One region of the Variovorax sp. PDC80 genome, then DNA from elsewhere that is predicted to be linked to it. Evidence: riboswitches for the same ligand, from Rfam matches in the RefSeq annotation. Region 1 holds a riboswitch; the other holds the start of a gene.
The links. Region 1 has a riboswitch for glycine ahead of gcvT (glycine cleavage system aminomethyltransferase GcvT). Riboswitches for the same ligand answer to the same signal wherever they lie in the genome.
Positions count from the first base shown of each region.

Region 2: it holds a riboswitch for glycine, as region 1 does, so the genes downstream of both, BM109_RS35685 (D-amino acid dehydrogenase) here and gcvT (glycine cleavage system aminomethyltransferase GcvT) in region 1, are expected to answer to the same signal.

Region 1 is NZ_FOWG01000005.1:447,280-462,984, forward strand. It holds gene BM109_RS17775 (hypothetical protein) at 1-300, shown strand, start outside; gene BM109_RS17780 (LysR family transcriptional regulator) at 303-1,262, opposite strand; gene BM109_RS17785 (MFS transporter) at 1,421-2,743, shown strand; gene BM109_RS17790 (porin) at 2,776-3,849, shown strand; gene BM109_RS17795 (FAD-dependent oxidoreductase) at 3,874-5,397, shown strand; gene BM109_RS17800 (amidohydrolase family protein) at 5,402-6,745, shown strand; gene BM109_RS17805 (alpha/beta hydrolase) at 6,742-7,701, shown strand; glycine riboswitch at 7,724-7,807, shown strand; glycine riboswitch at 7,828-7,934, shown strand; gene gcvT (glycine cleavage system aminomethyltransferase GcvT) at 7,950-9,149, shown strand; gene gcvH (glycine cleavage system protein GcvH) at 9,233-9,604, shown strand; gene gcvP (aminomethyl-transferring glycine dehydrogenase) at 9,680-12,592, shown strand; gene BM109_RS17825 (Crp/Fnr family transcriptional regulator) at 12,618-13,349, shown strand; gene BM109_RS17830 (alpha/beta fold hydrolase) at 13,292-14,857, opposite strand; gene BM109_RS17835 (DUF3014 domain-containing protein) at 14,982-15,705, opposite strand, start outside.
Region 2 is NZ_FOWG01000017.1:98,518-114,222, forward strand. It holds gene BM109_RS35670 (aminotransferase-like domain-containing protein) at 1-393, shown strand, start outside; gene BM109_RS35675 (PhaM family polyhydroxyalkanoate granule multifunctional regulatory protein) at 465-1,247, shown strand; gene BM109_RS35680 (FIST signal transduction protein) at 1,288-2,568, shown strand; gene BM109_RS35685 (D-amino acid dehydrogenase) at 2,591-3,898, opposite strand; glycine riboswitch at 3,987-4,104, opposite strand; gene rfbB (dTDP-glucose 4,6-dehydratase) at 4,356-5,426, shown strand; gene rfbD (dTDP-4-dehydrorhamnose reductase) at 5,423-6,313, shown strand; gene rfbA (glucose-1-phosphate thymidylyltransferase RfbA) at 6,363-7,262, shown strand; gene rfbC (dTDP-4-dehydrorhamnose 3,5-epimerase) at 7,259-7,807, shown strand; gene BM109_RS35710 (hypothetical protein) at 7,876-10,305, shown strand; gene BM109_RS35715 (glycosyltransferase family 2 protein) at 10,316-11,302, shown strand; gene BM109_RS35720 (GtrA family protein) at 11,302-11,661, shown strand; gene BM109_RS35725 (GNAT family N-acetyltransferase) at 11,658-12,515, shown strand; gene BM109_RS35730 (PIG-L deacetylase family protein) at 12,505-13,299, shown strand; gene gmd (GDP-mannose 4,6-dehydratase) at 13,578-14,615, shown strand; gene BM109_RS35740 (glycosyltransferase) at 14,692-15,705, shown strand, end outside.

The DNA.
Region 1 (15,705 bases):
GCGCCGGCCGTCGAACCCATCCACGTCTCGACCGCCGCCGACACCTTCGACGGCAAGCGCTCGCTGGCCACCACGCGCATGTTCCTGTTCGACATCTGCGAGCGCATGTTCGTGCGCCGCGATCCACGCTTCGCGCTGCAGATGCGCGACGCGCTGCGCGAGGCGCGCGACCGCGAGGCCATGCTGACCATCGCCGCGCTGATGCTGACCGAGGTCGAGAAGACCGCCGGCACCGAGCGCGCCGAGTCATTGCGCGAGCGCATCGACCGGCTGCTGCCGCCGGCCGAAGTGGTGCACTGAGCTCAGGCGCGACGCCGCGGCGCCGCTGAACGCGCGGCCTTCAGGCTCTTCAATTCGGGCAGCCCCTGCGCGGTCTCGCGCAGCAGCGAGCGCAGCCAGACGATCGCCGGATCACGGTCCTGGTGTTTGTGCCACTGCAGCTTCTCGGTGAAGCCCGGAATCTCGACCGGACAGGGCTGCACCTGCAGCGGAAAGCGCCGCGCCATCTGGTGCGCCAGCCGCGTCGGCAGGGTGGCGATGCGCGCGGTGCCGAGCAGCAGCTCGGGCACCAGCGTGAAGTTGGGCGCGATCACGTCCTGGCGGCGCGTGCGCCGGCCCGTGGAGATGAGCCGCGCGTCGAAGGTCACGCGCCGGCCGCCGGCCCATTCGATGCCGACGTGGGCGGACTCGAAGTACTGCTCGGCGCCGAGCCGCTTGCCCTTCACGGCCTGGTCGAGGCACAGCAGGCACGAGAAGGTGTCCTCGAACAGCGGCTCGGACGGATGCCCGGGCACGATCGCGAAATCGGGCGAGATCAGCAGCTCGATCTCGCCGCTGTCGAGGTGCTCGCGCATCTGCGGGCTCATGGCGCGCAGGTCGAACTGCATCAGCGGCGCGAGCGTGGCGGCGCGCCGCACCACCTCGGACAGCAGCACGCTGATCACGTAGTCCGAGGACTCGATGGTGAAGCGCCGGGTCGAGGTGGCCGGGTCGAAGCCGGGCCGCGCGCGTGTGATGGTCTGCAGCTGCAGCAGCACGTCGCGCACCGGCTTCATCAGCTCGTTGGCGAGCGCGGTCGGCACCTGCGTCTTGCCGACCGGCACCAGCAGTTCGTCCTCGAAGTATTCGCGCAGCCGGCTCAGCGACAGGCTGGTCGCCGGCTGGCTCAGGTACAGCCGCTCGGCGGCGCGGCTCACGCTGCGCGTGGTCAGCACCGCATCGAGCACCACCAGCAGGTTGAGGTCGAGTTTGTTGAAGCGCATGGGTCGTCTCCTTGATTCGCGCGAGATCTTCCAGGAATTTGCGCGGCAAATGCATCGAATTTAAAGAATGAATTTTGCATATGCATCGCCGGCCCGGATCATCCGCCACCAACGAGCCATCGCCAGCTCGCAGAACAAGCAACCGGAGACAAGACAAGATGCAAGACCAACGCAAGCGCGCACGCGCGCAGTGGGCCCTGGTGGCCTGCCTGACCCTGCTGAACATGCTGGCCCAGATCGACAAGAACATCCTGGTTCTGATGGTCGGTCCGATCCAGCGCGACTTCGGCGTCAGCGACATCCAGATCAGCTTCCTGATCGGCACCGCCTTCGCGGTCGCCAACATCCTGGTCGGCCTGCCGGCCGGCTGGCTGGCCGACCGCTTCGACCGCCGCCTCGTGATCGCCACCGGCGTGCTGGTCTGGTCGGCGGCGGTGGCGGCCAACGCGGCGGCCACCGCCTTCATCGCGCTGGTGATCGCGCGCGCCGTCGTCGGTGCGGCCGAGGCGCTGACGCCCCCCTCTTCCTATTCGCTGATCCGCGACGGCGTGGACGACCGGCGCCGCGCCCGCGCGCTCTCGGTCTACACCATGTCGATGATGCTGGGCACCGGCCTGTCGCTGGTGCTCGGCGGGCCGCTGCTGCACCTGGTGCAGGCCTCGGGCATCCATGCGCTGCCCTTCGTCGGCGAAGTCTCGGCCTGGCAGCTGACGCTGTTCATGATCGGCGTGGCCGGCCTGCCGCTGAGCCTGCTGATCTTCTGCTTCAAGGATCCGCGCTCGCAGCGCGATGCGGCCACCCGTCCGCAGGAGGGCCTGCGCACCGTGCTGCGCTGGCTGGCCGGCCAGCGACGGCTGTTCGTGCCGCTGTTCGCCTTCGCGGTCGGCAGCTCGATGATCGGCTTCGGCATGGCGGCCTGGATACCCACCATGATCGCGCGCCGCTGGGGTCTCGAGCTGCGCGACATCGGCCTGATGCAGGGCGGCCTGCTGCTGACGATGGGCCCGCTCGGGCTGTGGCTGGTCGGCGTGGCGCTCGACCGTGCCACCGGACTCGCGGCGGTCGCGCGCATCGGCGCGGTGGTGGCCGCGGCCACCACCGTGTTCAGCGTGTCGATGTGCCTGACGGGCGACCTCACGGCCTTCTGGCTGCTCGATGCGCTGGTGGTGCTGTGCTCGTGGAGCTTCATGGCGGTCGCCTCGACCTTCGTGGCGCGCACCGTGCCGGCCGGCGGCATCGGCATGGTGATGGCGATCGTGCTGGTGCTCAACGGGCTGATCGCCCAGTCGGGCTCGCCCACGCTGATCGCACTGGTGGCGCGCCATCTCTACGGCGGCCAGGCGCTGGCCCTGCCCTCGGCGATGGCCACGGTGTTCGCGCTGTCGGGCTGCATCGCGGTCGGCGCGGCGCTGCTGCTCGGCGGCCGTCTCGCGCGGCGCGAGACGTCGGGCGTGACCCTCGAGCGGCGGATGCCGTCGTGATCCCGCAGCAGCCTTCCGGGAGCCACACCCTCATGATCCAACGCAACACCCAGGCCCTGCTGCTCGCCCTGTCGGGACTCTCGCTGGCGCAGGGCGCGCAGGCGCAATCGGAACTCAAGCTGTCGGGCCTGCTCGGCAGCGGCGTGCTCTACACCCGCGACTCGGGCGGCCGCAGCCAGCTGCAGATGACCTCCACGCATGCCGCGCCCTTCCTGGCGCTGACCGGCAGCGAATCGCTGGGCGGCGACCTGCGCGCGATCTTCCGCTGGAGCAACTCGGTCTTCGTCGACAGCGGAACGCTCGCGCCGCTCGAGAGCTACATGGGCCTGAGTTCGGGCACCTGGGGCACGCTCACGCTGGGCGCGATGTACGACCTGCTCGCCGACGCGACGCCCTTCACCTCTGAGCGCTACACCTCGCTGCTCGCCACGCATCCCGGCAACCTGGACCGCACGGTCGGCAACTCGCTGAGCAACCTCGTCAAATACAAGTCGCCGGTGTTCGGCGGCTTCCAGTTCGGCGCCATGTACGGCTTCGCGGAGGCGGACTCGACCACCAACGTCGGGCGCGCCGTCGGAGCGGAACTCAGCTATGCCAGCGGGCCGCTGCAGGCGCTCGCGATCTGGGAGTCGGTCAAGGGCATCCCGTACGCGCCCGCGACCCGGCTCGGCGTGCCCAGCCTCTACGGCGTCGACTTCACCAAGGCCCCGGGCACGACGCTGTCGCAGACGCAGGACACGGCCACGGTCGGGCTGGCCTACACCAGCGACGGCTGGCGCTGGATGGGCAACTACAGCCACACGCGCCTGTCGGCGGCCGGACTGCAGCAGACCGAGACGGCGCGAACCCTCGATGTCGGTGCCTACAAGTACCTCACGAACCAGTTGCGCATCGGCGGCGGCTATTCGCTCACGAAGCTCGCGAGCTACCGCTGGGATCAGGTCCATGGCCATGTCGACTACGCGCTGTCCAAGCGCACCAGCCTCTACCTGCTCGGCGTGCTGCAGAAGGCGGGACCCGGGCAGAAGGCGGTGCTGCGCAGCCAGGCCGTCGCGGGCGGCCGCCGCCAGTCGGCGTTCGAGGTCGGCATGACGCACGCCTTCTAAAAAGCTTTCTTCCAAGGAGATCGAGTGACCGGAGATTCAATGCAGTGGGACGTGATCGTCGTCGGTGGCGGCCCCTCGGGCCTGACCGTGGCGGCCGAGTTGGCGGGTTCGGGGGCGCGCACGCTGGTGCTGGAGCGGCGCATCGAGGGCGTGCAGTCGCGCGCGGGCACGCTGCTGCCGCGCGTGCTCGAGCTGTTCGATGCACGCGGCATCGCCGACCGCTTCATCGAGCGGACGACGCAGATCCTCGACTACCCCTTCCGTTCGAGCCACATCTGGGCCGGCTTCCAGTCGATCGAGTGGGAGCACCTCGACACCCGCTTCGGCTTCACGCTCGGGCTGCCGCAGAACATGACCGAGGAGATCCTCTGGGACTGGGCGGCCGACAGCGGCGCCGAGCTTCGCCGCGGTGCCGAGGTGCGCTCGGTGCGGCAGGACACGGAGGGCGTGGAGATCGAGGTGGCCGCCCCATCGGGCGCGACATCGACCCTGCGCGCCAGCTACCTGGTGGGCGCCGACGGCGGCCGCAGCACCGTGCGAACCCAGTGCGGCATGCCCTTCGAGGGCCACTCGGGCACCTTCCGCGGCATCGTGATCGACGCCGAGCTCCGCGCGCCCTGGCCCGGCGGGCGCACCGGCGCCGACAACGAGATGGGCTGGGTGCGCGGCTATGCCTTCGGCGAAGGCATCACGCGCTTCAACATCGTGCACCGCGACCGCCGCCATGCGACCAAGGACGAGCCGGTGACGCTCGAGGAGGCGAAGCAGTGCCTGCGCGACGTGCTCGGCAGCGACTACGGCATCGAGGGCTTCCGCTGGGCCTCGCGCTTCGACGACCAGATGCGCGCGGTGCCACGCCTGCGCCAGGGGCGCGTGTTCCTGGTCGGCGAGTCGGCGCGCATCCACTACCCGGCCAGCGGCGTTGGCATGAACTTCTGCCTGCAGGATGCCTTCAACCTGGGCTGGAAGCTCGCGAACGTCGTCACGGGCGTGGCCGACGAGGCCACGCTGGACAGCTACGACGCCGAGCGCCTGCCGGTGATGCATGCGCTGCTCGAGAGCGTGAAGGCGCAGTGCGTGCTGCAGTTCAATTTCGAGCCCGATGCGGTGGCGCTCAAGCGCCGGCTCGCGCGGCACATCATTCCGCTGCCCGAGGTGCAGCGCCAGTTGGTGCTGGAGCTGTGCGGCCTCGAACAGCCCTACCCCGGTCGCGCCGGGGAAGCCGATCGCCACCCGCTGGCCGGCCAGCGGCTGCCCGACTTCGACCTCGTCACGCGCGAAGGCCGCTCGGTGCGCGTCGCCGAGCTGCTGCGCGAACGGCGCTTTTTGCTGCTCGATCTCGAAGGCAACTCGCGCCAGTTCGAATCGCTGGACCTGAAGGGCCTGCCCGTGACCCTGCTGCCGGCCCGCGTGGCGCATGTGCCGCCCGCCATGCGCGGCGTGCAGGCGATGCTGGTGCGGCCCGATGCCTATGTGGCCTGGGCGAGCGCGGACGTGGCGCGCGCCGCCGAGGTCGAGGACGAACTCTCGCGCTGGATGAGGAGGTGATGCGATGAAGAACGACGACAAGCCACTGCTGATCGCGGGCGGCTGGGTGCTGAGCATGGACCCGGCCATCGGCGAGCTGCGCCACGGCGACGTGCTGATCGAGGGCGAGCGCATCGTCGCGATCGCGCCCAGCATCGATGCCCCCCAGGCCGAGCGGATCGAGGCGGACCGCATGATCGTGCTGCCCGGCTTCGTCGACACCCATCGCCACACCTGGCAGAGCTGCGTGCGGCATCGCTATGCCGACATCGATTCGCAGGTCTACTTCGCCGAGATGCTGGGCGCCAAGGGCGCGGCCTACCGGCCCGAGGACGTCTACACCGGCACCTTGCTGGGCGCGGTCGCGGCGCTCGACAGCGGCATCACCACGATGCTCGACTGGTCGCACGTGCAGAACAGCCCCGAGCATTCCGACGCGGCGATCGCGGCGCTGCGCGACGCCGGCATCCGCGGCGTGTTCGCGCACGGCTGGCCGCTGGTCGACGGCGCCTCGTGGATGTTCGGCAGCGAGCGCGGCCATCCGCAGGACATCCGGCGGCTGCGCGAGCGCTACTTCTCGAGCGACGACCAGCTGCTCACACTCGCGATGGCCGCGCGCGGCCCCGAGATGGCGCGGCGCGAGACCTGGCTCGGCGACCTGCGACTGGCGCGCGAACTCGGCATCCGCTCGAGCATCCACATGGGCGCCTACGCGCGCAACGCCGCCGTGCGCGGCATCGCGCAGATGCACGAGGCCGGCGTGCTCGGCGACGACCTGACCTTCGTGCACTGCTGCTGCTCGCACCACGACGAGTTCTCGATGATGGCCGACGCCGGCGTCAGCGCCTCGCTCGGCGTGCACTGCGAGCTCAATGCGCAGGGCATGGGCGACATCCCGTTCGACCGGCTGCTGGCCGTGGGCATCCGGCCCAGCCTCAGCGGCGACACCGAGACCAAGTGCGCGGGCGACATGTTCACGCAGATGCGCCATGCCTTGGCCTATTACCGCTCATGGATGGGCGGTGGTCATTCGAAGACGAAGAACGCCCCGGCGACGCTGGGCCTGCGCGACGTGCTGGGCTTCGCCACCCTGGCCGGCGCGCAGGCGAACGGGCTGGCGCACAAGGTGGGCTCGCTCACGCCGGGGAAGCAGGCCGACGTGGTGCTGATCCGCGCCGACGACCTGAACCTGGCGCCGGTCTCCGACGCGGTGGGCGCGGTGGTGCTGGGCGCCCATCCGGGCAATGTCGACAGCGTGTTCGTCGCGGGGCGGGCGGTGAAGCGCGACGGTCGCCTGCTCGATGTGGACCTCGATCGGCTGCGGCAGCGCGCGGCGGACTCGCAGGCCTATGTGCTGGGGCTGCAATGAGCGCGCCGCTCGATCCCGAGCTCGCGACGATCGTCGCGGCGATACGCGCGAACAAGGCACCGCCGCCGTTCTCGGGCACGCCCGCCGAGGCGCGCGAACGCATGCGCCGCGCGGTGATGGCGGCGCGCGAGCGCACGACGCTGCCGGTCGTGGCTTCCACCGAGGACCGCGTCGCCGAACACCAGGGCCTGCGCGTGCCGGTGCGGGTCTACCGGCCCGTCTCTACCGAAGCGGTGTTGCCGACCGTGGTGTTCCTGCACGGCGGCGGCTTCGTGCTCGGCAGCGTCGAACTGATGGACGACATCGCGCGCAAGCTCTGCCGCGACGTGGAAGCCGTGGTGGTCTCGGTGGACTACAGGCTGGCGCCCGAGCACCCGTTCCCGGCCGCGCACGACGATGCCCTGGCCGCGACCCGCTGGGCGCTGGACCAAGCGGAAATGCTCGGCGGCGATCCGTCCCGGGTCGCCCTGGCCGGCGAGAGCGCGGGCGCCAACCTGGCCGCCTGCGCCGCGCTGGCGCTGCGCGGCCAGGCACGGCCGCTGGCGGCCCAACTGCTGGTGGTGCCGGGCCTGGACATGGCGCGCGACGTGGCCGCGATCGAGGTCCGCGGCATCGACTACCCGATGCTCGCGCCCGCCGACCTGCGCGAGATCGCCCGGCTCTGCATGGGCGCCTCGGCCCACCGCGCCACCGAGGTGCCGCCCTCCCCGCTGCGCGCGGCGGAGCTCGCGGGCCTGCCGCCGACCCTGATCGCCGTCGCCGGCCACGACCCGCTGCGCGAGGAAGGCCTGGCCTATGCGCACCGGCTCGAGGCGGCCGGCGTGCCGACCCGGCTGCTGCGCTTCGACGACATGTTCCACCCCTTCTTCGGCTTCTTCGCCCAGTCGGCCGCCGCCGGCCGGGCCCACGACGCCATCTGCCGATCGCTGTCGGACCGGCTGCGCGGCCGCGGCTGAAGCGGCCCGCAATCCACTACACTCGCCCGGGTCAGGAGAGAGCCCCGCACGGGGCCGCCGAAGGCGCAGGGAACCCCCGAACGCTCAGGCAAAAGGACTGACACAGCGCCGGCCTTCGCGGGACGGCGTTTCCTTGCTGGAGAGAGGCCGGTGCCGCAGGCGCCCGGTCCACCGAAGGAGCAAACCCCGATCGTGGGGCGAATCTCTCAGGTAAAGCGGACAGCAGGGGTGGCCCCATGGCGCGAGCCATGGCATTCGATTGCTGCCCCCAGGAGTGCCCCGTGGCTGCTTCCGCCCCCGAATCCGAACTGCTCAAGACCCCGCTGCACGCGCTGCACCTGGAACTCGGCGCCCGCATGGTGCCCTTCGCCGGCTACTCGATGCCGGTCCAGTACCCCGCCGGCCTGATGGCCGAGCACAAGCACACGCGCGAGGCCGCGGGCCTGTTCGACATCTCCCACATGGGCCAGCTGCGCCTGTCCGGCCCCGACGCCGCGGCCGCCTTCGAGACCCTGATGCCGGTCGACGTGATCGACCTGCCCGCGGGCAAGCAGCGCTACGGCCTGCTGCTCGACGACCAGGGCGGCATCCTCGACGACCTGATGTTCTTCAACGAAGGCAACGGCTCGCTGTTCGTGATCGTCAACGGCGCCTGCAAGGTGGCCGACATCGCCCACATCCAGCAGAGGATCGGCCAGCGCTGCCAGGTGCAGCCGCTGCCCGAGCAGGCGCTGCTCGCGCTGCAGGGCCCGCAGGCCGCGGCCACGCTGGCGCGGCTGTCGCCCGGCATCGAGCGCTTCGTGTTCATGACCGGCGGCGCCGTGCAGATCGGCGGCATAGCCGCCTTCGTCACGCGCAGCGGCTACACCGGCGAGGACGGCTTCGAGATCTCGGTCGCCGCGAAGGACGCCGACGCGCTGGCGCGGCTGCTGCTGGCCCAGCCCGAGGTCAAGCCCATCGGCCTGGGCGCGCGCAACTCGCTGCGGCTCGAGGCCGGCCTGTGCCTCTACGGCAGCGACATCGACACCAGCACCACGCCGGTCGAGGCCTCGCTCAACTGGGCGATCCAGAAGGTGCGCCGCACGGGCGGCGCGCGCGCGGGCGGCTTCCCCGGCGCCGAGAAGATCCTGGCCCAGCTCGTGGCCGCCACCGGCGCCGCTGGCCACCTCGACCACGACACCCTGAAGCGCCGCCGCGTCGGCCTGGTCGCGCTCGAGCGCATCCCGGTGCGCGACGGCACGCCGCTGCAGTCCTTCGAGGGCCAGGACATCGGCCAGGTCACCAGCGGCCTGCTGGGCCCGACGGCCGACCGGCCGGTCGCCATGGGCTACGTGGCCACCGCCTTCGCCGAGCCCGGCACCCGGGTGCAGGCCATCGTGCGCGGCAAGCCGGTGCCGATGGAGGTCTCGACCCTGCCCTTCGTGCCGACGCGCTACTACCGCGGCTGACGACCGGACATCCGGCGGACCGCCGTCGCGGCTAACCTACGCCCCGGCATCGGCCACTTTTTATCCACGAGGAGTTTTTCAACATGAGCATCAAGTACACCAAGGACCACGAATGGGTGCAGGCCGAGGGCGGCAACGCCACGGTCGGCATCACCGTCCATGCGCAGGACGCGCTGGGCGACGTGGTCTTCGTCGACCTGCCCGAGGTCGGCAAGAGCTTCGCCCAGGGCGATGTCGCCGGCGTCGTCGAATCGGTGAAGGCCGCGGCCGACGTGTTCATGCCCGTCTCGGGCGAGATCACCGAAGTCAACGAAGCCCTGCGCGCCGATCCCTCGCTCGCCAACAGCGCACCGCTGGCCGAAGGCTGGTTCTTCAAGGTCAAGCTGTCCGAACCGGCGCAGCTCGACGCGCTGATGGACGAAACCGCCTACGGCAAGTTCGCCGAGGAATCCTGACCCCCTGAAACCGGATGGCCGGACGCGAAGGCTCGCGTCCGGAAGTCCGCTCCCCCTTCTCTTCCCCCGCCCGCCATGCCCACCCCCGCCGCCCTGCCCACCCTGCAAGAACTCGAGAACGCCGAGGAATTCATCGCCCGCCACATCGGCATCGATGCCGACGACGAGGCGCGCATGCTGCCCGTGATCGGGTCGGCCACGCGCGCCGAACTCATCGACGGCATCGTGCCCGCGGCGATCCGGCGCAGCAAGCCGATGCGGCTGCCGGCACCGGCCACCGAGGCCGACGCGCTGGCCGAGCTCAAGGCGATCGCGGCGAAGAACAAGGTGTTCCGCAACTTCATCGGCCAGGGCTACTACGGCACCCACACGCCGGGCGTGATCCTGCGCAACATCCTCGAGAACCCGGCCTGGTACACGGCCTACACGCCCTACCAGGCCGAGATCTCGCAGGGCCGCATGGAGGCGCTGGTCAACTTCCAGACCATGGTGTGCGACCTCACGGGCATGGCGATCGCCAATGCCTCGATGCTCGACGAGGCCACCGCGGCCGCCGAGGCGATGACGCTGGCCAAGCGCAGCGTCAAAAGCAAGAGCAACGTGTTCCTGGTCTCGGGCGACTGCCATCCGCAGACCATCGAGGTGGTGAAGACCCGCGCCGCGCCGCTGGGCATCGAGGTCAAGGTCAGCACCGCCTCGGAAACCCTGCCGCACCTGATGGCCAGCGGCGAATTCTTCGGCGTGCTGGCGCAGTACCCGGCCACCACCGGCCACGTGCACGACCTGCGCCCGCTCGCGGGCCACGCGCATCAGTACGGCGCGGCCTTCTGCGTCGCGGCCGACCTGCTGGCGCTGACCCTGCTCGCGCCGCCCGGCGAATGGGATGCCGACATCGTCTGCGGCACCACCCAGCGCTTCGGCATGCCGCTGTGCAACGGCGGCCCGCACGCGGCCTACCTGGCCTGCCGCGACGATTTCAAGCGCTCGCTGCCGGGCCGCCTGGTCGGCGTGAGCGTCGACACCCATGGCCGCCCCGCCTACCGCCTCGCGCTGCAGACGCGCGAGCAGCACATCCGGCGCGAGAAGGCGACCTCGAACATCTGCACCGCGCAGGTGCTGCCCGCGGTGGTCGCAAGCATGTACGCGGTCTACCACGGCCCCGACGGCCTCACGCGCATCGCGCAGCGCGTGGCCGCGCTCACCGCCATCCTCGCGCGCGGCCTGGCCCAGATGGGCCGCGAGCCGGTCAACGAGACCGCCTTCGATTCGCTGACCATCCGCACCGGCGACGACACCGCGAAGATCCTCGAGCGCGCGCAGGCCGCCAACGTGAACCTGCGCCAGCGGCTGCAGCAGCACCTGGGAATCTCGCTCGACGAGACCAGCACGCGCGCCGACGTCGAGACCCTGTGGGCGCTGTTCGTGCCCGCCGGCACGCCGATGCCGCGCTTCGAGGAACTGGCCGCCAACACCGCGCCGCGCATCCCGCAGGAACTGCGCCGCGCGAGCGCTTTCCTCTCGCACCCGGTGTTCAACACCCACAAGAGCGAGACCGCGATGCTGCGCTACATCCGCAGCCTGTCGGACAAGGACCTCGCGCTCGACCGCAGCATGATCCCGCTGGGCAGCTGCACCATGAAGCTCAACGCGACCAGCGAGATGATCCCGATCACCTGGCCCGAGTTCGCGAACATCCATCCCTTCGCGCCGGCCGAACAGCTGCAGGGCTATGCCCAGCTCGACGCCCAGCTGCGCGCCTGGCTCTGCGAGGCCACCGGCTACGCGGGCATCAGCCTGCAGCCCAATGCCGGCTCGCAGGGCGAGTACGCGGGCCTGCTGGCGATCCGCGCCTTCCACGAAGCCAAGGGCGAGGGCCACCGCAACATCTGCCTGATCCCCTCGTCGGCGCACGGCACCAATCCCGCGAGCGCGCAGATGGTGGGCCTGCAGGTGGTGGTGACGGCCTGCGACGCGCAGGGCAACGTCGACCTCGACGACCTCAAGCGCGCCTGCGAGAAGCATGGCAAGAACCTGGCAGCGGTGATGATCACCTACCCGAGCACGCACGGCGTGTTCGAGACCCGCGTGAAGGAGCTGTGCGAACTGGTGCATGCGCACGGCGGCCGCGTGTATGTCGACGGCGCCAACATGAACGCGCTGGTGGGCGTGGCCGCGCCGGGCGAGTTCGGCGGCGACGTGAGCCATCTGAACCTGCACAAGACCTTCTGCATCCCGCACGGCGGCGGCGGCCCGGGCGTGGGCCCGGTCTGCGTGGTCGAGGATCTCGTGCCCTACCTGCCGGGCCATGCGACCGCGGGCGTGTCGGGCCATGGCGTGGGCGCCGTGTCGGCGGCGCCGCTGGGCAATGCGGCCGTGCTGCCGATCAGCTGGATGTACTGCCGCATGATGGGCGCGAAGGGCCTGCAGGCCGCGACCGAAACCGCGATCCTCAGCGCCAACTACATCAGCGCGCGGCTCAAGGACCACTACCCCACGCTGTACGCGAGCCCCAACGGCCACGTCGCGCACGAGTGCATCCTCGACCTGCGCCCGCTCAAGGACACCAGCGGCGTCACCGCCGAGGACGTCGCCAAGCGCCTGATCGACTACGGCTTCCATGCGCCCACGCTGAGCTTCCCGGTGCCGGGCACGCTGATGGTGGAGCCGACCGAGAGCGAGCCGCTGGCCGAGCTCGACCGCTTCATCGAGGCGATGATCGCCATCCGCGGCGAGATCCGCCGCATCGAGGAAGGCGTCTGGCCGAAGGACGACAACCCGCTCAAGCACGCGCCGCACACGGCCGCGAGCCTGCTCGGCAGCGAATGGGGCCACCCCTATGCGCGCGAACTCGGCGCCTTCCCGCTGGCCGGGCTCAAGGACGCCAAGTACTGGCCGCCGATCGGCCGCGTCGACAACGTCTACGGCGACCGCAACCTGTTCTGCAGCTGCGTGCCCGTGGGCGAGTACCAGGAAACCGAAGCGGCCTGATCCGCGACGGGCCGCCGGACGCCGCATGGACCCCGGCGAGATCGCCTCGCTCAAGTCGCGCTGGCGCGGCTGCGTCTGGGCCCACACGCTGAGCGACGACGAGGCCGAAGTGCTGCTGCCGCAGCTGCGCTTCGTCGAACTCACCGCGGGCCAGGCCATCTGGCACCGCGGCGATCCGGCCGAGCACTGGGTCGGCATGGGGCGCGGCAGCATGAAGCTGTGCACCACCTCGGCCTCGGGCAAGCCCGTGACCTTCATGGGCCAGGCCTTCAGCTGGGTCGGCGAGGTCGAGCTGATCCGCAACGAGCCTCGCTTCTGCGACGCGGTGGCGCTGTCCGACGCGGTGGTCATCAAGATGCCGAGGGCCGCCTTCTTCCACCTGCTCGACGGCAACCGCGCCTTCAACCGCTTCGTGCTGCAGCTGCTGAGCGAACGGCTCACGCAGTCGATGGCCGTCACGCTGTCGGACCGCACGCTTGACCCGGTCGCCAAGGTCGCGCAGAGCCTGGCCTCGCTGTTCAGCCCGGCGGGCTTTCCGCCGCGCTCGCTCGAGCTGCAGGTCTCGCAGGCCGAGCTCGCGCTCTACTGCAACATGTCGCGCCCGCGGCTCAACGCGGCGCTGCGACGGCTCGAGGCCGAGGGCCTGCTCACCCTCGGCTACCAGGTCGTGACCTTGCGCGACCTCGATGCGCTGCGCGCCTACCGCGCCGCGCCCTCGGCCGCGAGCGGCAGCCACACGCGACCCGAGACCGCATAGGCGTTGTCGCCGACGATGCCGGCCACCGGCGCGCCCGACGCGGGCGCCCAGACGTACTGCGCATGGGTGGCGAACAGCGCCACGCCGAGCTCGTCGCCGGGCCGCAGGCGCGCGGCCACGCCGCCGAGCGCGATGCGCTGCCGCCCCGGCGGCGCGGGCACCACCTGGTCCGACAGCAGCATCAGCTCGCCGTTGCGGCGCAGCGCGAGCCCCACCAGCGCCACGCCGGGTCCGCCGCCCGCCCGCACGTCGAGCTCGGCCTCGGGCACGCCGGCCAGCACCGCGCCATGTGGTGCATCGGCGGGCAAGGGAACGAAGACCGGTGCCGGCAAACCGGCGCGCACCTCGGTCCGCGCGAGGGCTGCGCCCGACTGAGCCGCGATCGGCGCCGTGCCCTCGAAGGCCGTGCCGTCGTCGAGCGCGATGCAGAGCTGTGGCACCGAAGGCGCGGACGGCTCGATGTCGCGCAGCTTGGCATCGAGCCAGCCGAGCATCGCGTCCATGGCATCGACGCTGCCGCAGCGCGCCGGCTTGTCGCGCTGCCCCGCGCGCGGATTCACATGGCCCGAGCGCAGCACCATGAGCCGCACGTCGCCGCCGCCGGCCTTCAGCTGGCGCCAGTTGCGCAGGCCCTCGTCCATGTCGAACAGCACGTCCTCGCTGGCCTGCACCACCAGCGCATCGACGCGGCGCGACGGCTGCCCGGACCAGCTCAGGCCCGAGGGCCCGTGCGCCTGGTAGGCATCGCGCAGCCGCTGCGCATCGGCGCCCATGTCGTTCCAGGCCCAGGCACCGGGCTTGGGCGCCGTCTCGCACAGCGGCCGCAGCAGGCCGCCGTCGCGCACCTTGCCGCGCTGCGCCATGAAGCATTCGAACTGCACGAAGCCCTGCTTGAGCACGCCCTGCGGCGCCAGCGAATGCTGCAGGTCGTACCAGGTCATCGACGGGATCGCGGTCGCGATGCGCGGCTCGAGTTGGGCGAGCTGCATCTGGTAGCCGCCACCGTACGAGCCGCCGATGCTGCCGATGCGCGGCCTGCCGTCGACGCCCTTGCGCAGCGGCAGCTCGCGCTCGGCCCAGTCGATCAGGCTGCGGATGTCGGCGATCTCGGCCCGCGGATCCATGATGCGGCTGTCGCCGCCGCTGTCGCCATGGCCGCGATGGTCGAAGCTGATCACCGCATAGCCGCGCTCGACCAGCGTGGGCACGAGGCGGTCGACGCGCGACCAGTAGCTCGCGCCCGGGTCGGTGTCGCGCGGCGGCAGTTCGCGCAGCCGGCCGAGGCCGAAGCCGCTCGAATGCAGCACCAGCGGATAGCCGCCCTCGGGCTTCGCATCGGGCAGGAACAGCGTGAACGCGACCTTGGTGCCCCTGGCCGCATCGGCGCCCGCGAGCGGATCGGGCACCGTCGATTGCACCGCATGCTGCTGCACGGTGGCCGCGTGCGCCGCCGGCAAGGCCATGCAGGCGGCGGCGCACAGCGCGATGGCGTGGATCAGGGTCTTCATGTCTCGTTCGTTCCTCGTCGTGTCTTTAGAAGCACGCGACTCTAGGAACGGCGAGCCATGCTGTTTGTCCCCGTGGGAACAAAGGCGTCGCCAGGGGCGTGGCCGGCGCGCTGCCGGCCCGCGCTCAGGACTTCTTCTTCGCCACCTCTCCCGTGGCGATCTGCTGGCGCAGCGCGCGCAGGCTGGCCTTGAGCTTGCGCTCGTTCTCCGGGCCCATGCGCACCATGATCTTCTGGCCCGCGCTGAGCGACTCGAGCTGGGGATCGACGTACTCGTAGCGGGTCCACGGGCGCTGCGAGGGATAGTCGCCCTTGACCTCGACCAGCCGCACCTGCACCGGGCCCTTGGGCTCGGGCGCGGCCAGCAGGTGGTCGATGACGGCGATCAGCCGGTCGTTGAAGTAGCGGCCCGGATAGCCGAGCTCTTCATAGGCCTGCTGGAACAGCGGATAGAGCCGCGCGTACACGCCCGCGGCCTTGGCCGGGTCGACCGATTCGGCGAGCAGCACGAAGCCGTTGTAGCGCGCCGCATTGTTGGCCGCGATGGTCTGGTTGGCGCCCTGCCCTTCGGTGATGAAGCGCTGGCCCGTGGGCTGCACCGGCCATGCGCTCGCGGGCGCCTGCTCGCGCGCGAGGTTGTCGACCGTGGCGACGAAGCGCCGCACCACGCCGTCGGGGCGCAGGAAGGTGTTGGCGTTCTTGGAGCCGAGCAGTTCGGCCAGCGCCTTCAGCACGCGCGAATCGGAATCGGCCAGCGCGGGCAGCGCGGCATCGGGCGGCGCGAGCGCGTCGACGGGGTTCTGCGGCCCCGAGGCCACGGGGGCCGGCGCGGGCGCGGGCGGTGCGTCT
Region 2 (15,705 bases), on a different contig from region 1:
GAGCGGCTGCTCGAGACCAAGCTGCTGGCCACCCTGACCTCGCCCGCGCTGTTCGAGCGGGCGCTCTCGTGGTGCATCGACCAGGGCCAGCTGCGCCGCCATGCCGAGCGCGTGCGCATTCGCCTCGAGGGCGCCCGCGCGCGCGCCGCCAAGCTGGTGCTGGCGCACGGCTGCACCTTCGCGTCCGAGCCCGCGGGGCTGTTCGGCTGGGTCGACACCGGCGTCGACACCGACATGCTGACCCAGCGCATGCTCGACCAGGGCTACCTGCTGGCGCCGGGCTCGCTGTTCCATGCGCGCCGGCCGCCCACCACGCTGATGCGCATCAACTTCGCGAGCTCGCAGGACGCGAGCTTCTGGAAGGTCTTCGCCAAGACGCGCGACGAGCTCTGATCCGGGGCGGGGCGGGCCCTGCCTTGGAGTAAGCTGGCAGCACAACGCCCGCCAGACCGGAGACCTGCCGCATGAACAAAGCCAGCCAACCCTTCGATTTCAGCCAGTTCGTACCCGGCTTCGACTTCCTCAAGAACCTCGCGGCCGGCGCGAGCGGCGCCGGTTCCGTGCCCGGCATCCCGAGCCTGGCGAGCTGGGTGGCGCCCACCATGAGCGTGGAGGAGGTCGACAAGCGCATCCAGGAACTCAAGACGGTGCAGTACTGGCTCGAGCAGAACGGCCACGCGCTCAAGGCCACGATCCAGGCGCTCGAGGTGCAGAAGATGACGCTTTCCACCCTGCGCGGCATGAACGTGCGCATGGAGGACCTCGCGGGCGTGTTCACGCGGCAGGCGAATGCGGCGGCCGCTGCGGTCAGCCCGGCGCCGGCCGCCGCGCCGGCCGCGGCACCCGAACCCGAGGTCGAGTTCGAGGACGAAGAGGAACTCGACGAGGAGGAGGACGAAGAGGAAGAGGCTCCGCCGCCGCGCCGCAAGGCCAGGCCGGCCGCCAAGGCCGCCTCGAAGTCCGCCACGGGCGATGCCGCCGGCGGCGCGGTCGACCCGCTCAAGTGGTGGGGCTCGCTGACCGAGCAGTTCCAGCAGATCGCGAGCACCGCGCTGCAGGACGCGGCCCAGCTCAAGATGCCGGCCGTGACCCAGCCGCTGGCCGACGCCGTCGGCAAGGCCATGGGAACCGCGAGCGCCTCGCGCAAGTCCACCCCCCGCAAGGCCTCGACGGCCGCCAAGCGACCGGCGGCGAAGAAGCCGGCCGCGGCGCCCGCGGCCCGCAAGCGAACGGGCGGCCGACGCTGAGCCGCCTTGTCCTGAACATCGAACGAAGCAGGTTGGCACGATGAAGTTGTTTCCCTCCGGTCACGCCACCCATCCGCAATGGCGCATGGCGGCCGGCCTCGTGCTGGCCCAGCTGCGCGCGCAGATGGCGTTGCCCGACTACGCCTCGGCACCCACCCTCGGGCTGCTCTACATCACCGATCACTATGCGGTCGATGCGCAGGAGATCCTCGACCACCTGAGCGCCGAGCTGCCCGAGGTGACCGACTGGGCCGGCACCGTGGGCATCGGCGTGTCGGCCAACAATGCCGAGTACTTCGACGAGCCCGGACTGAGCCTGATGCTCTGCGCGCTGCCGAGCGACCAGTACCGCGTGTTCTCGGGCGTGGCGCCGCTGGCCAGCTCCGAGATGAGCGGCTTCGAGGCCCATACGGCGCTGGTGCATGCCGACCCCGCCACCCCCGACCTGACCGAGCTTATCGGCGAGATGGCCGGGCGCACCGACACCGGCTACCTGTTCGGCGGCCTCTCGTCGGGCCGCGGCGGCGCGCTGCAGTTCGCGGTCGGCGGCAACGGCAACATCCGCGGCCAGGGCGCGGCCGGCGGCGTGTTCTCGGGCGGCCTGTCGGGCGTGGTGTTCGGCGAGGGCGTGCGGCTGGTGTCGCGCGTCACGCAGGGCTGCCAGCCGCTGCGCTCGGGCAGCGCGCGCGAGCGCGAGATCACCGAGGCCGATGGCAACCTGGTGCTGCAGCTCGATGGCGAGCCCGCGCTCGACGTGCTGCTGGCCGACCTGCAGGTCTCGCTCGAGCGGCCGCAGGAAGCCATCGAGGCCGTGCGCGCCACTTTGGTGGGCCTGGTCGATGCCGGCAGCGACGGCATCCGCCGCACCGGCGACCTCGGCGCCGACGTGTTGGTGCGCCACATCATCGGCCTCGACCCCACGCGCCGCGGCATTGCGATCGCCGACGTGGCCGAGGCCGGCATGCGCCTGAGCTTCTGCCGCCGCAACGCCCAGGCCGCGCGCGCCGACCTGATGCGCATCTGCGCCGAGATCCGCGAGGAGCTCGAGCCCGAGGAACAGACCCTGGCCACCGCGCGCGCCGTCGCCGCCGGCGAGGCCGAGGCGGCGCCGCATCCCGCGCGGCGCATCGCCGGCGCCGTCTACGTGAGCTGCTCGGGCCGCGGCGGCCCGCACTTCGGCGCGCCCGGCGCCGAGCTGCAGATCGTGCGCCATGCGCTGGGCGACGTGCCGCTGGTCGGCTTCTTCGCCGCGGGCGAGATCGCGCGGCACCACGTGTATGGCTATACCGGGGTGCTGACGGTGTTCACGGCGGACGACTGAGCGTCCGCCTTGCTTTGGAGGCTCAGCCCAGCGCGGGCTGGGCGATGCCCGCAACGCCCCTGGGCATCCCCGCGAACGCGAAATCCACCTCCGGCGCCAGCCCGCTCACGATGCGCGCGATCGACTTGCCCGAACCGCAGGCATGGGTCCAGCCGAGCGTGCCGTGGCCGGTGTTGAGGTAGAGGTTCGCGAGTTTCGTGCGGCCGATCAGCGGCACGTTGCTCGGCGTGGCCGGGCGCAGGCCGGTCCAGAACTGGGCTTGCGCGGTGTCGCCGGCGCCGGGGAACAACTGCTCGACGCGGCGCACGATGGCTTCGCAGCGCACGCCGTTGAGGTCGCGGTCGTAGCCGTTGAGCTCGGCCGTGCCGGCGATGCGCATGCGGTCGCCCGACTCCGAGGTGTAGCGCGAGAACACCAGCTTGTATTCGTCGTCGGTCAGCGAGACCTGGTAGGCCTTGCTCGCGTCCTTGACCGGCAGCGTGACCGAATAGCCCTTGGCCGGATAGATCGGCAGCCGGATGCCCAACGGTGCCGCCAGCAGCGGGCTCAGCGAACCCATGGCCATCACGAAGGCATCGCCGCGGATGCGCTGGAAGCGGCCCTCGGCATCGGTGACCTCGACGTGATCGATCGCGCCGCCCACCTCGCGCAGCGCGGTGACGGTGTGGCTCATCAGGAACTTCACGCCGGCCTCGGCCGCGAGCCGCGCGAGTTCGCGCGCGAAGCGGTTGGCGTCGCCCGATTCGTCCTCGGCCGTGTAGGTGGCGCCGGCCAGCTGCGGCCGGATGTGGGCCAGCGCGGGCTCGAGCTTCACGGCCTCGTCGGCCGAGATCACCTGGCGCTCGCAGCCCAGCGCGCGCATCTGCTCGGCGGGCGCGAGGGCGCCGTCGAACTCCTTTTGCGTCGTGTAGAAGTGCAGGATGCCCTGCGTGCGCTCGTCGTAGCGGATGCCGGTGTCGCGGCGCAGCTGCTGCAGCGTGTCGCGGCTGTAGGTGCCCAGGCGCACGATCTGCTCGATGTTGTGGCGCGTGCGCGCGGGCGTGCATTCGCGCAGGAACTGCAGGCCCCAGAGCCACTGGCGCATGTCGGCGCGGATGCGGAACAGCAGCGGGGCGTCTTCCTTGCCCAGCCACTGCAGCACCTTGAGCGGCGCGCTGGGATTGGCCCAGGGCTCGGCATGGCTCACCGAGATCTGGCCGCCGTTGGCGAAGCTGGTTTCGGCGGCCGGGGCGGCCTGCCGGTCGATCACGGTCACGTCGTGGCCGAGTTGCTGGAGGTAGTAGGCCGAGGTCACGCCGAGCAGGCCGGCGCCCAATACGATCACGCGCATTTCAAGTACCTTTCGAGGTCGAAGCGCTTGAACGGCGTGAAGGTCGTGCTACTGAATAGATAGCGCGCAACCGGACGGCCGTCCAATTGCCGCTCCCCCTGTCCTCGGTACCTGAGAGTTTCATCCGCTGCACCTCGCAGCGGACTTGCTCCTTCGGCGCAGCACGGCCGCGATGGGCGATGTGCTGGCTCTCCAGACGGCGTTTCAGTGGTTGCAGTACAGGCCCCGCGCGAAGCGTGGAGCCGACCTGAGCGTTTATGGGAGTTTGCGCCTTCGGTGGGGCTGCCTGCGCGATGCATGCGGCCCGCTCTCCTGCAATGGGTGGCGATTGTAGGCGGGCCGCGGGCACCGGCCAACCCCGGGATTCGGCCTTGCAGGCAGATGGGATAATCCGCAGTTGCCGCGCCAGCGCGGCTTTCGACCAAGCGGCACTCCAATTCACAGCACAGAGGACTCCATGATCCTGGTTACCGGCGGCGCCGGCTTCATCGGCGCCAATTTCGTCCTCGACTGGATCGCGCAAGGCGACGAACCGGTCGTGAACCTCGACAAGCTCACCTACGCCGGCAATCTCGAGACCCTGGCTTCGCTCAAGGGCAATCCGCGCCATGTCTTCGTGCAGGGCGACATCGGCGACAGCGCGCTGCTCGACCGCCTGCTGGCCGAGCACAAGCCGCGCGCGGTGGTCAATTTCGCGGCCGAATCGCACGTGGACCGCTCGATCCACGGCCCCGAGGATTTCGTGCAGACCAACGTGCTCGGCACCTTCCGACTGCTCGAGTCGGTGCGTGGTTACTGGAACGCGCTGCCGGCCGACCAGAAGGCGGCCTTCCGCTTCCTGCACGTGTCGACCGACGAGGTCTACGGCTCGCTCTCGAAGACCGACCCGGCCTTCACCGAGGAGAACAAGTACGAGCCCAACAGCCCGTACTCGGCCAGCAAGGCCGCCAGCGACCACCTCGTGCGCGCCTGGCACCACACCTACGGCCTGCCGGTGCTCACCACCAACTGCTCGAACAACTACGGCCCCTTCCATTTCCCCGAGAAGCTGATCCCGCTGATGATCGTCAACGCGCTGGCCGGCAAGCCGCTGCCCGTGTATGGCGACGGCATGCAGGTGCGCGACTGGCTCTACGTCAAGGACCACTGCAGCGCGATCCGCCGCGTGCTCGAAGCGGGCCGGCTCGGCGAGACCTACAACGTGGGCGGCTGGAACGAGAAGCCGAACATCGAGATCGTGAAGACCGTGTGCGCGCTGCTCGACGGGCTGCGTCCGCGCGCCGACGGCAAGGGCTATGCCGAGCAGATCAGCTACGTCACCGACCGCCCCGGCCATGACCGCCGCTATGCCATCGACGCGCGCAAGCTCGAGCGCGAGCTCGGCTGGAAGCCGGCCGAGACCTTCGACACCGGCATCCGCAAGACGGTCGAGTGGTACCTCGCCAACGGCGACTGGGTGCGCAACGTGCAAAGCGGCGCCTACCGCGCCTGGGTCGAGAAGCAGTACGACGCGAAGGCCCCCGCATGAAGCTGCTGCTGCTGGGCAAGGGCGGACAGGTCGGCTGGGAACTGCAGCGCAGCCTCGCACCGCTGGGCGAACTGGTCGCGCTCGATTTCGACAGCACCGACTTCCACGCCGACTTCAGCCGGCCCGAACAGCTGGCCGACACCGTGCGGCAGGTGCGCCCCGACGTGATCGTCAATGCCGCCGCCCATACCGCCGTCGACAAGGCCGAGAGCGAGCCCGAGTTCGCGCGCAAGCTCAACGCCACCTCGCCCGGCGTGGTGGCGCAGGCCGCGCAGGAGATCGGCGCGCTGATGGTCCACTACTCGACCGACTATGTCTTCGACGGCAGCGGCAGCACGCCCTGGAAGGAAGACGATGCGACCGGGCCGCTGAGCGTCTACGGCCGCACCAAGCTCGAAGGCGAGCAACTGGTGGCGCAGCACTGCACGAAGCACCTGATTTTTCGCACCAGCTGGGTCTATGCAGCGCGCGGCGGCAACTTCGCCAAGACCATGCTGCGGCTGGCCAGGGAGCGCGACAAGCTGACCGTCATCGACGACCAGTTCGGCGCACCCACCGGTGCCGAGCTGCTGGCCGACATCACGGCCCATGCCATCCGCGCCACCCTGCAGGACCCGTCCAAGGCCGGGCTGTATCACGCGATCGCGGGCGGCGAAACCTCCTGGCATGGTTATGCGCGCTACGTGCTCGAACTCGCGCAGCAGGCCGGCGTCGAGCTCAAGGCCGGGCCGCAGCAGGTCGAGGCCGTACCCACCAGCGCCTTTCCCACGCCGGCCACCCGGCCGCACAACTCGCGCCTCGACACCTCGAAGCTGCAGGCCGCCTTCGGGCTGGTGCTGCCGCCGTGGCAGAACGGCGTCGCGCGCATGCTGCGCGAGATCCTCTGAGTCCGGCATCCGTGCCGAACACGACATCCGAAGAGAAGAGACACCAACGATGACCATCCAGACGACGCAGCGCAAAGGCATCATCCTGGCCGGCGGCTCGGGCACGCGGCTGCATCCGGCCACGCTCGCGATCAGCAAGCAGCTGCTGCCGGTGTACGACAAGCCCATGATCTATTACCCGCTGAGCACGCTGATGCTCGGCGGCATGCGCGACATCCTCGTCATCAGCACGCCGCAAGACACGCCGCGCTTTCAGCAGCTGCTGGGCGACGGCAGCCAGTGGGGCCTGAACCTGCAGTACGCCGTGCAGCCCAGTCCCGATGGGCTGGCGCAGGCCTTCATCATCGGCGACAAGTTCGTCGGCAATTCGCCGAGCGCGCTGGTGCTGGGCGACAACATCTACTACGGCCACGACTTCGTGCACCTGCTGTCCGACGCCGATGCGCAGGAAAAGGGAGCGACCGTCTTCGCCTACCACGTGCACGACCCCGAGCGCTACGGCGTGGTGGCCTTCGATGCGCAGGGCAAGGCCAGCAGCATCGAGGAGAAGCCGCTCGAGCCCAAGAGCAGCTATGCCGTGACGGGGCTCTACTTCTACGACAACCAGGTCGTCGACATCGCCAAGGCCGTCAAGCCCAGCGCGCGCGGCGAACTCGAGATCACTGCCGTCAACCAGGCCTACCTCGACCTCGGCCAGCTCAACGTGCAGATCATGCAGCGCGGCTATGCCTGGCTGGACACCGGCACGCACGAGAGCCTGCTCGAGGCCGGCCAGTTCATCGCCACGCTCGAGCATCGCCAGGGCCTGAAGATCGCGTGTCCCGAGGAGATCGCCTGGCGCAACGGCTTCATCGATGCCGCGCAGCTCGAGAAGCTCGCCGCGCCGCTGGCCAAGAGCGGCTACGGCAAGTACCTGCAACGCCTGCTGAAGGACGAGGTGCGCTCGTGAAGGCCACGCCCACCGCTATTCCCGAAGTCCTCGTCATCGAGCCGAAGGTGTTCGGCGACGCGCGCGGCTTCTTCTTCGAGAGCTTCAACGGCAAGGCCTTCGACGAGGCCGTGGGGCGCCACGTCGAGTTCGTGCAGGACAACCATTCGCGCTCGGCCCAGGGCGTACTGCGCGGTTTGCACTACCAGATCCAGCAGCCGCAGGGCAAGCTGGTGCGCTGCGTGCGCGGCGCGGTGTTCGACGTGGCGGTGGACATCCGCAGGTCGTCGCCGACCTTCGGTCAGTGGGTGGGCGAGGAACTCAGCGAGGACAACCACAAGCAGCTGTGGGTGCCCGCGGGTTTCGCGCATGGCTTCCTGGTGTTGACGGAGACGGCGGAGTTTCTGTACAAGACGACCGACTACTACGCGCCGGCGCATGAGCGCTGCATCCAATGGAATGATGCGGATCTGAGCATCGGGTGGCCCGATATCGGCGCACCGCCGCAGCTGTCGGCCAAGGACGCGGCCGGCGCTGCCTTGACGCGGGCGGAACTGTTCGAGTGATGGGCGGGCGGCCGACCTCCGTCGACGCTTCCCGGCCCGAGCGCGATTCAATCCAGGGCCAGTCCTCCGTGTGGCTGCCGATCCAGGGGCTCGTGCTCGCGAGCCTGCTGGCCGGCATGGCAGCCGCAGTCATCGGACTGCAGCGGCTCGACTGGGCCCGGCACTCCGTGGTGTCGTGGGATGCGTTGCGGCCCTATGCCATCCTGATCGGCGGTGGCGCACTCGCGACCGAAGCCATCGCGCGCTGGCTGCGCATCCATCGCTTCGCGGCTTTGGGTGCGATCGTCGTTGCCGGTGCGTTGTTCTGCGGTGCGATCTGGCCGTTGGCGGCGGCGCTGGCGTTCGTGTTGTCGTCCTGCGTGATCGGTCGCGGATTGCTGCGCCTGGCGAAGGTGCCGTTGCCGTATCAGGAGCCTGTCGGATGCTTCCTCGTGGGTGCCGCGGTCGGCGGCACGATCGTGGGTCTCTGGGCGTGGCTGCCGCTCAACTATCCGGGCGTATACGCGTTGGGCCTGGCCGTGCCGTTGACCATCGGCCGCCGCAGCGCGCTCGAGATGCTGGGCGCCCTGCGCCGGGCGGCAGCGATGCACGCCGGATCCGGCGGATTCGTGCAACTGCTGATCGCCGGCACGGTGCTGGCCCATTTCGCGCTGGCGTTGATGCCGGAGATCGGGCATGACGCGCTGGCCACGCATCTCTTCATTCCGACGCAATTGCTTGAGCGTCGTGCCTGGGGTTTCGATATCGGCACCTATGCATGGGCGTTGCTGCCGATGCTGGGCGACTGGATGTTCGCCATCGGCCACATGCTTGCTGGCGAGCGCGGTGCACGCCTGATCAACCTGTGCTTCATCCTCGCGAGCGCCTTCGTGGTTCGCGACATGGCGCTGTGGGCTGGGGCCAGCGTGCGCTGCGCGCGCTGGAGCAGCCTGCTGTTCCTCTGCACGCCGCTCGCGCTACTCGAAACCAGCAGTCTCTACATCGAGTCAGTCTGGACGGCGTTCGCCGCTGCAGGCGTCCTGGCCTTGCTGCGCGTTGTCGGACGCGAGCGGGATGGTGCGCTGGCGGCCGGCGTGTTGCTCGGTGCCGCGCTGGCGGCCAAGGCGATCACGCTGACCCTGCTTCCGGCGCTCCTGCTGCTGTTTCTTGCGGGCTTCAGGGGCTGGGGACATCGGAAGGCCCTCAGGCCGGTTGCGCTGGGTGTCGGCGCGATGGCGCTCATCGGTGGGTTGCCCTATGCCGTCGCCTGGGCGCGGACCGGAAACCCGATGTTTCCCTACCTCAACCAGGTGTTCAAGTCGCCCTTGTGGTCCACGCTGCCTTTCGAAGATCCGCGATGGACCAAGGGGCTGCATTGGAACGCCCTGCAGGACATCACCTTCAACAGCGTCAAGTTTCTCGAGGCGCAGCCGGGCGCGAGCGGCTTTCAGTGGTTGATCCTGCTCGTGCCCTGCCTGTTGCTGCTGGCATGGCAGCGCCGCTGGCGCGCCTTGGCGCTGGTGCTGGTCGGCCTGAGTTCGATCGTTCTGACTTTTCATTCGATCGCCTATCTGCGCTATGTATTTCCCGCCTTCGTCTGCCTGGCGGCCGCCTTCGGCGTGGCGATGACCGCGGGCGTGGGGCCGGCGATGGCAGTGCCGATGCGCTGGGCCTTCGGCTTCGCGGCCGTGGCCGTGATCGGCTTGAACCTCGTGTTCATCCGCTCGGCGACTTACTACGGGGACATCGCCTTGAAGCCGTTGCTCAGCGAGGAGGGCCGGGACTCCTACCTGGCGGAGTGGCTGCCGATCCGCAACGCAGTCGAACTCGCCAACCGGCTGAATGTCCATCGCAGCCCGGTGGCTTTCTTCTCGGACCTGCTGGCGGCCGGCCTGAACAGCGATGCACTGCACGTCAGCTGGTACAACCGGGGCTTCGAGGCGGACGTGGTGGCCGCGGATACCGTCGACAAGCTCGGCCAGGTGCTCGCCCGGCGCTCGGTCGACTATCTGATCCTCGATGCGCATTGGAAAACCCGTGCGCAGCGCGATCGCGTCGAGGCGGCGTCCGACCTGGTGCTGTCCTTCGGCGACGTCGCCTTGCGCAAGCTGAAGACGGACTACCGGTTCAGCACCGAACTCTTGAAGAACACCGACTTTTCCACGGGCGAGGGTTGGACCTTCACGCGTCCCGAGCAGCGCCAAGCGCGGGAGCGCGTGGTGGTGACGGTGAGCACGCCCGGCACGCAGCGGGTCGAGGTATCGCCCGGGCGGCGCTACCGGCTCGCCGTGACCGCGGAATGCAGCGGGGCGCCCACGCAGGGGCGGCTGCAGGTGAACTGGGAAGACAAGTCACAGCGCTTCCTGTCGGCGAGCATCCGTCTGTTCACCTGCGAAGACAGGTCGCAGACGCATGTCTGGGAGCTGCAGCCGCCGGCAGGTGCCGCGGCCGGAAGTGTCTTTGCCACGAGCCATACCGAGGCGCCGATCACCGTCACGGGTGTGTCGTTCAGAGAGTGAGGAGCCGATGATGAACGGAACGGGTGGAGACGCGAAGATCGCGGTGGTCATTCCGAGCTACAAGGTCCGAGCGCATGTGCTCGGAGTGATCGATCGCATCGGTCCCGAAATCTGCCGCATCTATGCGGTGGACGATGGCTGCCCCGATGGGTCCGGCCGCTTCATCGAGGAACACTGCACCGATTCGCGCGTGAAGGTGGTCTTCAACGAGGTAAACCAGGGCGTGGGTGGCGCGATGCTGCGCGGTTACGCGCAGGCCATCGCCGACGACATGGACATCATCGTAAAGATCGACGGCGACGGACAGATGGACCCGGCACTCATCCCGGATTTCGTGGCGCCCATCCTCGCCGGCGAGGCCGACTACACCAAGGGCAACCGGTTCTTCGATCTGGAAGAGATCCGTGCGATGCCGAAGGTCCGCCTGTTCGGCAATGCCGTGCTGTCCTTCCTCACCAAGTTCTCCTCGGGCTACTGGGACCTGTTCGATCCGACCAACGGCTACACGGCCATCCACGCCGAGGTGGCCAGGCAGCTGCGGGCCGACAAGATCAGCCGGCGCTATTTCTTTGAGACGGACATGCTGTTCCGCTTGAACACCCTTCGGGCCGTAGTCGTCGATATTCCGATGGACGCGCACTACGGCGACGAGGTGAGCAACCTCAAGATCCGCAAGATCGTCGGCGAATTCCTGTTCAAACATGCGCGGAATTTCGCCAAGCGCGTGTTCTACAACTACTACCTGCGCGACATGTCGATCGCATCGCTCGAGTTGCCGCTCGGCCTCGCGCTGCTGCTCTTCGGTCTGGGGTACGGTGGCTATCACTGGGCTGAATCGGCGGCCCGAGGCGCGGCCACGGCAGCGGGAACGACCATGGTCGTGGCCGTTTCGCTGCTGTCGGGCATGCAGTTGCTGCTGGCCTTCATCGCCTTCGATGTGTCGTCCGTGCCGCGCCGCGTCCGGCATCGGCGCCTGCAGGCCCGCGCCAAGTCCTGATGCGCCAGCAGTTTCTGATCTTCGTGTGCGTGGGCGTCGTTTCGGCGCTGATCGACATCGCGACCATGCAGGCGCTGATCCATGCGAGCGTCCACTATGCGGTCGCCACCACGCTGGGCTTCGTCGCAGGCCTCGCGGCCAATTACATGCTGCACTCGCGCCTGACTTTCAAGGCGGCCAGCTCGCTGCATTCGATGCTCAAATTCGGCCTCGTGGTGTCGGTCAATTACGGGATCACGCTGGCGTGCGTCTGGGCGTCGCAGCGCTGGCTGGGCGGAACGATGGCCGGCAAGCTCCTGTCGCTGCCCCTGGTGGCAGGCAATGGATTCCTCCTGAGCAGATACTGGGTGTTCAAATGATCGATTTGCTTCCGGTTCGCATCGACGAGCAGATGCTCCGACGCTATGAGGCGTTGTTCGCGGCCTGCTTCGCACCGTCGCCGAAGTTTTCGCCCGCGACGCTGAAATGGCTTTACGGCGAGAACCCCGATGGTCAGGTGGTCGGCTTCGATGCGATGGATGGCGACGAACTCGCTGCCCACTACGTGTGCATTCCGAGCGTAGCGCGGATCGGCGGTATCGAGGTCCGGACCCTGCTGTCGCTCAATACGGCGACCCATCCGAAGTACCAGGGCCGTGGCCTGTTCACGCAGCTGGCGGAAAGGACCTATCAGGCGGCGACCGAGCAGGGCTTTCACGCGGTCTACGGCGTGGCCAACGCCAACAGCACGCCCGGCTTCGTGCGCAAGCTGGGCTTCCAGCTGGTCCAGCCGCTCGAGGCCAAGGTGGGCCTCGGTGGGCTTGGCATCGATTTCGCGGCCGTCCGGCGGTCGGCGCAGTTCGAGCGGGTCTGGACGCCCGCATCGCTCGACTGGCGCAGCCGCAATCCGTGCAATCCGGTGTGGCGCGGCGCCATCACGACGCAGCGCGCGGCCTTTCATGCGAAGGCCTTCGGAAGCATGCTTCCGGCCTACGCGGAACTGCCTCTCGCGGGGCTGTCCGCGCCAGACCTGCGCGGGGCGGCCGCTTCTCCGCTGCGCTTGTTTCTTGGCCTGGTTCCCGAGGGCGCATGCGGCTTCGGGGGGTACGTCGACATCCCGCGTCGCTTTCGTCCCTCGCCGCTCAACCTGATCTACCGCTCGCTCGCGCGTCCGGGCACGCAGCTCGAGGCCGGGCGCGTGCTGTTCTCGTTCCTGGACTTCGATGCCTACTGAAGTGCCCGTCGTTTCCTCGTCGGGCGTCCCGGTGGCGGTGTTCCTGCTGCCGCACCAAGACGACGAGTTCGGCGCGTTCCATCGCATCGTGCGACTCCGAGCGTCTGGCGTGCGCGTGGTCTGCGTCTACTTCACGACGGGCGTGCCCGCCGGCGGCGATCCATCGCCGCGCAATCGCGAGTCGCTCGCGGTGCTGGCCGAGCTCGGCGTCGAGGATGTGCTCTTTGTCGGAGAGCAACTGTCGATCGCCGATGGCGAGGTCTGCGATTCGCTCGCGCGCGCGGCCGACTGGCTCAAGCCCTGGCTCGCGCAGGCCGGACGTCTCGAGGGCATCTACGTGCCGGCGTGGGAGGGCGGGCATCCCGATCACGATGGACTGCATGCCGTGGCGCTGCAGGTGTGTACCGAACTGGGCTTGTCCGAGAAGGTGTGGCAGTTCGCGCTCTACAACGGCGAGCGGTGCCCGGGACCGTTCTTCAAGGTGTTGTCGCCATTGCGGGGCAACGGGCCCGTCGAGCGCGACCCCATGCCGCCGCGCTCGCGGCTGCGTTTCCTGCGTCTCGTGCTGCGCTATCCGTCCCAGGCCAGGACCTGGATCGGTCTCTTTCCCTTTGTGCTGATGCACCACGTCCTGAGTGGAAATCAGCAATTGCAGCAGGCCCGGATCGAGCGGCTGAACGAGCGGCCGCATGCGGGCCGGCTCTACTATGAAAAGCGCGGCTTCTCGACTTGGCAGGCTGTCTCGCAGCGCATTGCCCGCTGGCGTCTCGCACGGGTCGCCTGAATACGCGGGGCCCATTGCTTTCTGTGGAACCAGTCGATGTGGCCGCGGCTGGCGCCCGGCAGGTGTGCCTGGCTGATCCTCGTGCCTTGCGACGCTTTTTGTCGCACATCTTTCCCCAAAGTGGACTTTTCTCGCACATTCGCACGAGGTGCCGTCCCTCCTTTTCGTAGTTTTCCCGCTGTTACCTTTGATCCTGTCTTCGTAAGGTCGTGTGAAATCGTTACGGCACAATGTCATGCTTCCGCGCTCCCTTAGGCATATCCGCTCCTCTTTCAAAAATGAAAAAACACGCTGTTGTCACCGGTATCACTGGCCAGGATGGGGCCTATTTGGCGGAGCTTCTCCTGAGCAAGGATTACGTCGTTCACGGGACCTTTCGTCGCACGAGCTCCGTCAATTTCTGGCGCATCGAGGAACTGGGCATCCAGAACCATCCAGACCTTCGACTGGTGGAACACGACCTGACCGATCTCGGCAGCTCGCTGACTTTGATCAAGGAAGCCAAGCCGCAGGAGGTCTACAATCTGGCCGCGCAGAGCTTCGTCGGCGTGAGCTTCAACCAGCCCGATGCCACGGCGCAGATCACCGGCATGGGCGCGCTCCATCTGCTCGAAGCGATCCGTCTCACCGATCGCAGCATCCGCTTCTATCAAGCATCGACCTCCGAGATGTTTGGCAAGGTGCAGGCCATTCCCCAGGTGGAGGAAACCCCGTTCTATCCGCGCAGCCCCTACGGCGTCGCCAAGCTGTTCGCGCATTGGATGACGATCAATTACCGCGAGAGCTATGGCATCTTCGGCAGTAGCGGCATCCTCTTCAACCATGAAAGCCCGTTGCGCGGCCGCGAGTTCGTGACCCGCAAGATCACGGATTCGGTGGCCAAGATCAAACTGGGCAAGCTCGACGTGCTCGAGCTCGGCAACCTCGGCGCCAAGCGCGACTGGGGCTTCGCCAAGGAATACGTCGAAGGCATGTGGCGCATGCTGCAGGCCGCCGAATCCGACACCTTCGTACTGGCCACGAACCGGACCGAGACCGTGCGGCATTTCGTCGACCTGGCTTTCAAGGCCGCCGGCTACGAATTGCGCTTCGAGGGGCAGGAGGAAAACGAAGTCGGCATCGACATCGCGACCGGCAAGACCCTCGTGAAGGTGAATCCCAAGTTCTATCGTCCTGCCGAGGTCGACTTGCTGATCGGCAACCCCGCGCGCGCGAAAGAGAAGCTCGGTTGGGAGCCCAAGACGACGCTCGAGGAACTCTGCACGATGATGGTCGAGGCCGACCTTCGCCGCAACGCGCAGGGCCAGTCTTTCTAGGCGAGGTGCGCCCACGGGGGCGCCGGACGTGGGAGAAGCAGTGCAGGCGCGAAAAGACGCTCAGAGTGGAGAAGATTTGATCAAAGAACTGAACCAAGCCACCCGATTGTTCAAGAAGGCGCTGCGCGCGGCGAAGGCGGGCCTCGGTGGCAACGCGGCGGCTGCCAAGGCCATCAAGGATGGCGATCTTTTCGACGCCGAGTTCTATCGGCAGCAATGCCCGCGCGGCGTCGGGCCCGGCACGGACCTCCTCCAGCACTACCTGTCCGTGGGCTGGAAGCTCGGCCTCGAGCCTTCGCCGCGGTTCTCCGCGGTGGCGTACATGGGCCGCAATGCCGATGTTCGCAAGTTCAACCTCAATCCGCTGCTGCATTGGGTGCGCTTCGGGCGTGCCGAACGCCGCATCCTGCCTGAGAGCGCGGGTCCCGAATACATCTGGGCCGATGCGCAGCGCGGGGGCGCCTATCCGCTGCCGGACGATGTCATCCAGTACGAACTGCTCGCGGGGCGCGCCTATTTCGCCAGTGCCGGGTTCGACTTCGAGCAGCGAGAGGCCGGCGGCACCGCGGCGGAAGCTGTCCAGGCCATGGCGGCGCGAACCCCGGCATGCCCGATCGACACGGTCGCGCCCAAGGTCTCGATCATCATCCCTGTGTATGGGCAGACGCACTACGTGCTCAATTGCCTGGACTCGCTGGCGCGGTTGCGGACAAGGCACTCGGTCGAGATCATCGTGGCCGACGACGTCTCGCCGGCAGGCTCGCAGAGCGAGTTGCTGGCGGGCATCCCGTGGATTCGCTATGAACGCCGTGCCGAGAACGGCGGCTTCCTCGAATGCTGCAATTCCACCGCGCAGAAAGCCAGAGGCGAATTCGTCGTGCTGCTCAACAGCGACACCCGCGTGGCCGAAGGGTGGCTCGACGAGCTTCTCATGGCCTTCGACCTGTTCCCCAAGGCCGGCATGGTGGGTTCCAAGCTCTTCAATGCGGACGGTACGCTGCAGGAGGCGGGAGGCATCTTCTGGCGCGATGGCTCCGCGCACAACTACGGGAGAGACGAAGACCCGAATCTGCCGCAGTACTGCTTCGCA